DNA from 2 places in the Janthinobacterium sp. EB271-G4-7A genome. Region 2 is predicted to be linked to the other one. Evidence: predicted binding sites of a transcription regulator. Region 2 holds the regulator's gene; the other holds the start of a gene.
What was found. Region 2 encodes FNR, which switches genes on or off when oxygen is low (the NO sensors DNR and NnrR bind a similar motif). Its sites were predicted from a motif close to TTGATNNNNATCAA; they were not measured.
Positions count from the first base shown of each region.

Region 1: IGS58_RS05705 (universal stress protein) is a predicted target of FNR. The motif match lies at 2,208-2,221, and genes of this name have one in related genera.

Region 1 is NZ_JACYMI010000001.1:1,247,131-1,252,433, reverse strand. Features, by position in the region: gene IGS58_RS05715 (chemotaxis protein CheA) at 1-952, opposite strand, end outside; gene IGS58_RS05710 (protein phosphatase CheZ) at 952-1,824, opposite strand; gene IGS58_RS05705 (universal stress protein) at 2,303-2,770, shown strand; gene IGS58_RS05700 (response regulator) at 2,926-3,570, shown strand; gene IGS58_RS05695 (Crp/Fnr family transcriptional regulator) at 3,911-4,717, shown strand; gene hemP (hemin uptake protein HemP) at 4,969-5,166, shown strand; gene IGS58_RS05685 (hypothetical protein) at 5,252-5,303, shown strand, end outside.
Region 2 is NZ_JACYMI010000004.1:358,409-363,711, forward strand. Features, by position in the region: gene IGS58_RS24540 (response regulator) at 87-3,161, opposite strand; gene fnr (fumarate/nitrate reduction transcriptional regulator Fnr) at 3,411-4,169, shown strand; gene IGS58_RS24550 (FixH family protein) at 4,173-4,697, opposite strand; gene ccoG (cytochrome c oxidase accessory protein CcoG) at 4,800-5,303, opposite strand, start outside.

The sequences.
Region 1 (5,303 bases), on a different contig from region 2:
ACAGACGGCCCACGGGCTGCATGCGCGTGGCCAGGGTGGCCCGCTGCAGTTCCGTCGAGTAGCGCGAAGCGCGTTCCAGGGTTTCCGCCAGAGTCGCCATCAGGGTGGCGGCCTGGCCTTCGAATTTGAATTGCAGCAAGCGCTCAAGCAGCACGGCAGCCTGGTTGGCGGCCTGCACGGATTCGCCGGCCACTTCCAGCAGGGCGTCGAGCTTGACGGCGTCGACGCGGATGCTATCTTCCTTGACGGGCGCGGCATGGCGCACTTCCGGACGCTCTTCGCGTCGTTCGGCGCCATCCCAATTCTTGGCGGCCGGCTTGGCGGCAGCGGCAGGGGCTGGCGCGGCGGCCACGACGGCAGGTGCAGCGGCGACGGCGGACACCGGCGCGGCAGCGACCCGGCTGCCCTCGGGCACGACGGCGTTATACATGCCTTCCCAGTCCAGGCCATCGGCGCCGGCGGTGGAAACGGCGGCGACGGGCGCGGCCACGGCAACTTCTGCGACCTCGGCAACGACCACGGCCGCTTCCGCCACCACGACGGCGGCCGGCGCAGGCGCGTCCATGCCCTTGCCTTCGATGGCGTTCGTCAGGATATGTTCCAGCTCTTCCGGCATGGCCGGCAAGCTTTCCGGCGCGGCGCCATTCGCCAGTTCCGTCAGCTGGTCAGCCACGAAACCGGACGCTTGCAGCGCCGCCTCGATGGCGATGGGGGTTACCGGCGCGGCGCCCGTGCGCAAGGCGTCAAACAGGTTTTCCGTCAGATGGCAGGCCGCCACCAGCGCGGGCAAGCCCATGAAGCCGGCGCCACCCTTGATGGTGTGGAAAGAACGAAACACGGCATTCAGTGTTTCCTTGTTGTCAGGATCACGCTCGAGGCGCAATAAGTGCTCTTCAACATTAACCGCAAGATCCATCGCCTCAACGACGAAATCTTTGAGCATATCGTCCATTAGAATCCCAAATCCGCAAGAAGGTCGTCTACATTATCCTGGTCCAGCGCCACCGACGGCACGGACGGGCCCTGCATCAGCGGCACCGGCTTTTGCGCCAGCTTTTCGCGCACCTCGGCCGGCGCGTTGTCGCGCAGCAGCTGAGCCAGCTCGTGCTCCACCGTCTTCGTGATGTTGACCACTTTTTTGATCAGCTGGCCCGTGATGTCCTGGAAGTCCTGGGCCATCATGATTTCCAGCAAGCGTGCTTTTTCCGCTTCCGTTGCTTCGGCAACGGCTTGCGCGAACTGGCGTGAATCGCCGGCCAGGGCCTTGAATTCTTCCAGGCTCAGCTTGCCATCGAACAAGGCTGTCCAGCGGCTGTCCATGTCCTTGGCTTTCTTCGACAGCACGTCTTGCGCCGGCATGCCTTCGTCGAGCGTATTCAGGACCTTGTTGGCGGCCTGCTCCGTCAGGGTGGCGACATATTCCAGGCGGTCCTGAGCGTCGACGATCTGCGACGACGCTTCCGTCAATGCCTTGTCGTAGCCCAGTTCGCGCAGCGAGTCGTGCAGCAGGCGCACGATGCCGCCCAGGCGCTCGAACATCGGCTTGTCGGACTGGTCGACCGGATCGGCCGCTTCGCCAGGCGCGCCGGCGCCGGCCACGGGGGCCGCTTCCGCTGCGGCTGGCGCGGCAGCCACCGGCGCCGCTGCGGCTGCAGCTGCCGGTGCGGCGGCGCTGGCCGACACGGAGTCGAACAGCGCGTCAAAATCGTCATCCGCGATCACGGCGGGAGCGGGCGCGGCGGCAGGCGCCGGCGTGGCTGCGGCCGCGCTTTGCGCGGATACTTCATCGAATAATGCATCGAAATCATCAGCGGCGTTGGTCATATCCCTGCTTCTCCATAATTTGTCAAAATTCCGCCTGAACTGTGCGTTTTACAGACTGATACCCACAATTTCTCGATTAAGATGATTTGAGGCAATACCGCTGCGATGGTGCGAGTGTAGCAGGGCGCCGCCCTGTTGGTAAATCTCAAAACGCGCTTCCCGGTGCAAAGCGGGCCCACAAGAGCTTTTCCGCCAGGAAATAAGTGTTCCTGCTGTTGTATTTTGAAATACTACCATTGGCGTGCGTGCAAGACCACGCGCCGCACACGAAATCCTGCCCGCGGGCGCCTGCGCAACAGCGCCATATGGATATCGCTGGGACATCGTTGCACCTTAAACACGATCTTTCTGCCAATGTTGTCTATACTGAAGGTGCAGTAGTATTGACAATTATCAAGTCTTTACATGAATACAATGCTGCCGCCACGTCTACAATAAGAGGCGTTGCGCGCGCTGAGTCATCGCCAAAGGACCTGCCATGTATAAGAAAATTCTGATCGCCACGGACGGCTCCACCGTCTCCAACTTGACGGCCTGCGCCGGCGTTGCCTTTGCCGAACAGATGCACGCCGACATCCTTGCCGTGTACGTGGCACCCGAGTACCAGTACCCGGTGTATATCGAAATCATTCCGCCAAGCTATCCCAGCGAAGAGGAATACCGCATCGCCATGCGCAAGGCGGGCGCCGACCACTGGCAGCCCATCCTCGACGCGGCTGCCAAGCGGGGCCTGCAGGCGACGGGCTTGACGGCCTTTTCCGACAGCCCGGCCCTGAAAATCGTGGAAGTGGCGCAATTGCAGCAATGCGACCTGATCTTCATGGGCTCGCATGGCCGCAGCGGCTGGGGCCAGTTGCTGCTGGGCAGCGTCACCAACAAGGTGCTGTCGCACTCAAAATTGCCCGTGCTCGTGCATAGGCTGATCAAGGAACCCCCGGCAAAATAAGGGGTCACATGGCCACGGAGGCCGCCGTTGCCGGCACAGCAAGAAAAAGGCAAACGTGCGGCCACTTCAGTTAAAATGACAACATTTCTCGTTTCTTAACATTTGATTGTCCGGTAACGGACACAGCAGATTACACGCCACCAGATTGCCCGCCTATGATACGTATTGTGATTGCCGACGACCACACCATCATGCGTGAAGGATTAAAGCGCATCCTTGACGGCGCGCCGGATATCGACATCGTGGGTGAGGCCATCGACGGTTTTGAAGTCCTCAACCACGTGCGCCAGGGCGGCTTCGACCTGCTGCTGCTCGACCTGTCGATGCCGGGCCGCAGCGGCGTCGACCTGATCCGGCAAATCCGCAGCGAGGCGCCCAAGCTGTCCATCCTGATCCTCACCATGCACGAGGAAGAGCAATATGCGGTGCGCGCCATCCGCGCCGGCGCGCAAGGCTATCTGACCAAGGAAAGCGCGGGTACCCAGCTCGTGGGCGCCATCCACAAGGTGGCGTCGGGACGCCCCTACATCAGCGCCGAGGTGGCGGAGCAGCTCGTGCTCAACATCATGATGCCGAATGAAAGCTTGCTGCATAAACAGTTGTCGGACCGCGAGTTCGAAGTCTTTTCCCTGCTGGTGGCCGGCAAGTCGATCACGGAAATTGCCAACAATCTTCATCTGAGCGTGAAGACGGTGAGTACGCACAAGACGCGCATCATGCAAAAGATGGGCATGAGTTCCCTATCGGAAATGGTCCAGTATGCCGTCGCGCACCGCCTGCTATCGCCCTTCAAGACGTGATCCTCCTGGCGCGCGTCCGCGCGCCAACTGTAGGAACAATCCTACCTCACCTACCGCAGCTCCTACTGCCATATTCAGCCACTGCTGATATTAATTGCATACGGTTGTTGGCATACTGAAACCAGTCATCAAGTTGCTGGAAAGTTATTTCATCACACAGCAAGTCTTCAGCGAATTGAGCATTACCTGCCTGGACGCGCGCCGCCGACCCTTGCCCGCCCGCCGCCCCGAGCACCCCGTCATTCAACTCTGAACTACCTGTCACCAGGAGATGAACATGCTGTCCACGCAAACGCCCGACACCCGCGCTGCCTCACCGTCGCTGGCCCCCTCCTCCCCGATGGAAGCGGGACGCCAGCGCCAGGGCCGGCTCTGGTCGAACCTGAAGGAGGTGTGCGACCTGCTGCATATCTCCAGCGCCTGCACCATCGCCGCTGACGAACTGCTGTTCCAGCACGTGCAATTCAAGACGGGCCAGCGCGTGCATACCATCGGCCAACCGTTCGACACCCTGTACATCGTCAATTCGGGCTTCCTGAAAACCGTGCTCATCGATGAATTCGGCAATGAGCAGGTACTCAGCTTCCCCATGAAGGGCGACATGCTGGGCGTCGACGGCATCCACTCGCGCCATTACTCCTCGGAAGCGGTGGCCCTGTCCGACTGCGACCTGATCCTGCTGCCGTTCAAGAAGCTGACGGCGCTGGGCAGGGTGCACCTGGAACTGGAAAACGTCATGTATGGCGTGATGAGCCGCGAACTCGTGCGCGAGCAAGCCATGATCGGCATGCTGGGCGCCCTCAGCGCCGAAGCCCGCGTAGCGCGCTTCCTCGTCTCGCTGGCCGACCGCTTCGCGCAGATGGGCTATTCGAGCAAGCTGTTCAACCTGCGCATGACGCGCCATGAAATCGGCAGCTACCTGGGCCTGACCCTGGAAACGGTCAGCCGCACCTTGTCCGCATTCAATGAAATTGGCCTCATCACGGTTGACCAGCGCACCATCGGCATCAAGGATCCGGATGCCCTGAAAACCCTGCGCCGCTTGCCGCCGTCGCGCTCGCGCGCCAAGCAGCTGGCCGCCGCCAAACTCAAGGCCGATACCACCGCGGCCGCCACCGCCTCGGCGCAATTGCTGGCCACCATTTAGCGCCATCCCGATTTCTTCAAGCTTGGCACAGGCTTGGCCCGGCCAAGGCGCGCAACGCCTTGCCGGGTCTTTTTTGCGGCCACTCCCCTTCCGCGCCGCGCCAGCGGCCACCTTTGCGCAGCAGCATCTTCCACGCTGCCATCTCACCGCAAAAAAGCGCGGATTCCACACAAATAAGCCTTGCTTTTCGGGCCACATTCAACAATAATGCAAATACGAATCATTCTCAACTGAGATAAAGAAAGCCCAACATGCAAAGCTCAAAACCAGCCTTGATCCAGGATGCCGCTACCGCCCACGTCCGTCCTCCCGTCAGCATGGCCCAGCCGGCGCGCCGCATTACCAGCGAAGCGCTGCTGCAGCAGGGCCGCGAAGTGGAGATTGAGCACAGCGGCAAGATCTATCGTCTGCGCGTCACCCAGTTGAACAAGCTGATCCTGACTGCCTGAAGCAGCACGGCAGCCAGTCACCACACTCGCCAGCCAGTCGCGCTCCGTGCGCGCAGCCAGCCAAACCACCGCACAGGAGTGTTTGATGGCGAACGACCGACCTTCCACGATGTTTCCTTCCCCGCAAGGCCAACAGC
Region 2 (5,303 bases):
TAGGTCGGATTAGCGCGCAAGCGCGTAATCCGACAAGGTTCCGGGGTCAGACCCGGCGGGTCTGACCCCAGTTTTACGTTGCAGGCTTAATCCTTCAGCCTGGACAACCAATCCGCCGCCGCCGCCAGCGCCTGCTCCAGTTCCTGCGCCGTGTGCGCCAGCAGCGCCGGCACCTCGTCCAGGCGGCCCGCGTCGATGGCTTCCTCGGTGGCGAACGCGGCGCGGATCAGGCGTTTCGTGCCCAGGGTGCCCACGGAGCCGCGCACGCCGTGCAGGATGCGCGCCACGTCGCTGTGGCGGCCCGATTGCAACGCTGTTTCGGCGTCGCGCACGGGCGTCATGCCCTTGTTCAGCGCGTCTTCCACCATGCGCCGCAGCACGCCGCGCCCCTTCGCGTCGCGTCCCATCACGCGCATCAGCGGCGCCATGGAAAACACTTCTTCATCGGCGACGCGTACCGGCTCGGCCGCCTGCACTTGCGGGCGCTTGGGCAGGTGGCGCAGGATGACTTCCATCATCTCTTCCACCACCACGGGCTTGGCGATGAAGTCGCTGATGCCGGCCGTCATGCAGCGCTCGCGCTCGGACGCCAGCACGCCGGCCGTCATGGCGATCACGGGCAGGTTCAGGCGCAGTTCCGTGCGGATGATGTGGGTGGCGCTGAAACCGTCCATGACGGGCATCTGCATGTCCATCAGCACGATGTCGTAGCGCAGCGCTTCCGTGCGCAGCCGTTCCACGGCTTGCAAGCCGTCGCCCACCACGTCCAGGGTGGCGCCCATGTGTTCGAGGATGCCGCGCGCCACGGCCTGGTTCAAATGATTGTCTTCCACCAGCAGGAAATGCACGCCGGCCAGTTCCGTGCCCAGCGGCTGGTGCAGGATGCGCTGCTCGCCGCCGTCATTCTTGGCGATCAGCGCCTGGTGCAGGGCATCGAACAGGCTGGAGCCCGTGATCGGCTTCATCAGCACGACATCGGCCTCGGCCGCACTGGAGATTTCCTCCAGGTGGTTGCGGGCGAAGGCGTTGACCATCACCACGATGGGCTGGCGCTGGCCGCTGGCCGCCTGGCGGATGGCCTTGGCCGTGGCCAGTCCGTCCATCACGGGCATGTGCCAGTCGGCCAGCACCACGTCATACGGCTGCTGCTGCGCCAGGCGTTCGCGGTACAGTTCGATGGCGGCAAAGCCGGAGTCCACTTCGTCGGCCAGCCAGCCCCACGCCTCGATCAGCTTGACGATCAGTTCGCGCGTGGTGCGGTTGTCGTCGGCCACCAGCAGGCGCAGCTGGCCCAGGGCCGGCGTGCGCCGCGTTTCGGCCGGCTGCGCCAGCATCTCGAAGGGCACGCTGAACCAGAAGCGGCTGCCCTTGCCTTCGCTGCTGGCGACGGCGATGTCGCCGCCCATCATGTGGATCAGCTGCTTGCTGATGGCCAGGCCCAGGCCCGTGCCGCCGAAGCGCCGCGTGATGCTCTGGTCGGCCTGTGAAAACGCGGCAAACAGCTGCTGTTGCTGCAGTTCCGTCATGCCGATGCCCGTGTCGCGCACTTCGAAGCGCAGCCAGGCGCGGCCACTCTCGCTCTCGGCCAGGCTGACGGCCACTACCACTTCGCCGCTCTCGGTAAACTTGATGGCGTTGCCGGCCAGGTTGACGAGAATTTGCTGCAGGCGCTGGGCGTCGCCGACGAGGCGCCGCGGCACGTCGGGCTCGACGGCGATGGCCAGTTCCAGCTCCTTTTCGCCCGCATTCATCGTCATCGTCGTGGCCAGGGTATTCATGACTTCATCGAGGTCGAATTCGACGGGCGACAATTCCATGCGGCGCGCCTCGATCTTCGAATAGTCGAGCACATCGTTGAGGATGCCCAGCAGCGACTGGCCCGCCACTCTGACCATGGTCAGGTACTTGCGCTGTTCCGTGTCGAGCTTGGTATTGCCCAGCAAATACACCATGCCCAGCACGGCATTGAGGGGCGTGCGGATTTCATGGCTCATGTTGGCCACGAAATCGCTCTTCGCGCGGTTGGCCGCCTCGGCCCGGTCGCGTTCCTGCTCCAGCTCCGCCGCGCGCGCTTCGAGTTCCTGCTGCAGGCGGTCGCGTTCGCTCATCAGGCCATTGAACGCTTCCGTCAGTTCGCCGATCTCGTCGCGCTGCTGTACCGGCACGGGGGTGAAACGGCTGCCGCTGGTGCGCAGGGCCAGCAGGGTATCGCGCAGGCGCACCAGCGGCGACAGCAGGCGCACGGTAACCCAGCCCAGAACGGCAGCGGCCAGCAGCGAAGCGAGGATGCTCCACAGCACCAGCCGGTACAGCACGCCATCGAACGGTTCGAAGGCATCCTCGACGGGCAGCGAGGCGGCCAGCAGCCAGTTCACGGATTTCAGGCGCTTGAAGCTGTTGACGGCCGTGATGCCGCGGCTGTTGGTGCTGACCATGCTGCCTTCGCCATCCTCCTTCAGCAGCTGGGTGGTCGTCAGGTTGGCGTTCGGCTTGCGCGGCTGCAGCAAACGGCTGGTATCGGGGTGCAGCACGTAGCGCGGCACGGCGCCGCGCGTGAGGATGAAGTAATAGCCGCTCTTGCCGATCTTTTCCGAGCGCAGGCGGCCCAGCAGATTGTCCTTGTACAGGCGCAGCACGCCGATCACCACGCCGGCCACCTGGCCATCGGCGGCCAGCACGGGCGCCACCATCTGCACGATGGGCATGCCGCTCGACTTGCCCAGCATCGGCTCGGTAATCATGGGCTGGCGCGTGCGCAGGACGGTCTGGAAATACTCGCGCTCGGCGACGTTGATGCCGGCGCGCCCCGTCACTTCCGGCATGTCGGCCACGATGGCGCCATGCGCGTCGAGCACCAGCACGTCGTCGAACAGCACCAGCATCGAGCGGCGCGCATAGTATTCGCGCAATTGGGCGGGCTGGGCGATCAATTCCGGCGGCTGCTGCCTGGCCGTCAGGGTGACAATCTGCAGCAGCATGCCCAGCTTGTCGTCGAGCTCGGCAGCGGTGCGGCTGATCAGCGATGACTGCTGGCTCAGCAGTACTCGGGTGAAGTCGTCGCGCATGTGCTGCACCTGGATCATGGTGACCAGCGCGATCATGGCGATCGAGGTCAGGCTGGTGGCCAGCGCGACTTTTGCTTTAATGCCGAGAGGCTTCATGATTTCCTTTTCAGTGCCGGGCGGCACAGGCGGCAGATAATGCTGTCAGGAATTTTCCTATCAATACCCCAGCTTGGCAAGCGCCGCCGCGCAAATTGCCCGCCCCGTATGGGCTTTTGACGATGTTGCCATATAATTAAAGGCTGGACGTCGTTTATTCGCCGAATTTACGGTGAAATTGGCATACGGCAACCCTGTATGCAGCTGTATGCAGTAAACTTGTTGTTGCATTTTCTAAAAGGTACCGACATGACTGAAGCGCTCCTCACTCCAACCTTGCCCACCGTGAACGTGGAGGCGTTGCGTGCACGATGCTCGACCTGCAGCATGCATCAATTGTGCCTGCCGATGGGCCTTGATGTGGGCGACATGGATCGGCTGGACCAGATCATCGGCCGCCGCCGCAAGATCGTGCGCGGGGCCTCGCTGTTCCGCATCGGCGACTCGTTCCAGAACCTGTACGCGATCCGCCTGGGGCACTTCAAGACCTACCAGATCAATCCGGGTGGCGAAGAGCAGGTGACGGGTTTCCAGATGGCCGGTGAACTGCTGGGCATGGATGCCATCAGCGCCGACCGCCACCACTGTAATGCCGTGGCGCTGGAAGACAGCGAAGTGTGTGAAATTCCGTTTTCCAGCCTGGAACAATTGCTGGGCAATATGCCGACCCTGCTGCGTCATTTCCACCGCATGATGAGCCAGGAAATCACGCGCGAGCAAAGCGTCATGCTATTGCTGGGCAATATGCAGGCGACCCAGCGTTTTGCCGCCTTCATCGTCAACCTGGCATCGCGCTATGAAGCACGCGGCTATTCGGGCAGCAATTTCCAGCTGCGCATGTCGCGCGAGGAAATCGGCAACTATCTGGGCCTGACCATCGAAAGCGTCAGCCGCTTATTGTCGAAATTCAAGAAGGAAGGCTGGCTGCGCGTCTCGAACCGCGAGATCGAAATCCTGCAGCCGGCCAAGTTGAAAGCGATTACGGCCGGCACGGACGTCTGCAAATAAGACTTACAGTTCTTCATCCGCGTGCAGCGCGATGCTGCGCTGCAGGGGCCAGGTCCAGATGCCGGACAGCCGCCACTCGCGTTTGTCGTTTTCCACCAGCACTTGCCAGCGGCTGCGCTCGAGCATCGGCAGTGCTACGGAAAAATTGCCGGCCGCATCGGGCTGCACCAGCAGCTTGATATCCTTTTCCGGCAGGGTCGCATGCGCCAGGTGCAGCTGCAGCGGCGCCTGATAGGCCTTGCCGAAGCTGTGCACGGAACCACTGAGGCGCGCTGCAGCCACGTCATATGACAGGCGCGTATCCATGGCCAGGTCGCTGGCGATCGTGTCGCGCTTCAAATCCTGGTTGATCGCCTTGCCCTGCTTGTAATAATCGCCCACCACCAGCGCATCGGGCTGCGTAAACGCGATATAGCCCATGAAGCTGCCGACGACCACGGACAGGCCGGGACCGATCATCAGCAGCCATGGCCAGCGATGCTTGTACCACGGTGCAACGGGGGGTTGCAGTTTCAGACTGTCGGACATGGTGTTTCTCCTGTTTAATCAGCCAGTCCCCGCATGGGGACCGGCCTTCCTGCAACTTCGTGGCGGCGGCGAGGGCACCCGGTCCCCGTCCGCCTTTCCTTGTTAACGTGGCACGATGAATACCGCGCTTTCACGCACATGCAGCGATGGATCGTCCAGCGATTGCAATTCGATCGCAATCTTGTTCGAGCCCTTCTCTCCCACGCCGTGCGGTACGCGCAGGCGGATCGGCCAGCCCAGCGTTTCCGTCGGCTGCAAGGTCACTTCTTCGCGCGTCAGCAAGGTCAGGCCCGGCAAGCCGGAAGCGCTGATTTTAAAATGCTGGCTTTGCTCGGACGTATTCATGATCTGCAGGCGGTAGACGTTTTCGATCATGCCGTCTTCGACTTCGCGCCCCATCGAACCGCGGTCGCGGATCACGTCCATTTTCAGGGGCGTGCGCAGGGCCAGCGACGTACACACGGCGATGATGATCAGGGCCAGGATGGAAGTGTAGATCAAGACGCGCGGGCGCATGGCGCGCTGACGTATCTGCTTCGAATTGAAGTTGTTTTCCATCGCATGGTCGGTGCTGTAGCGTATCAGGCCACGCGGCCGCTCGACCTT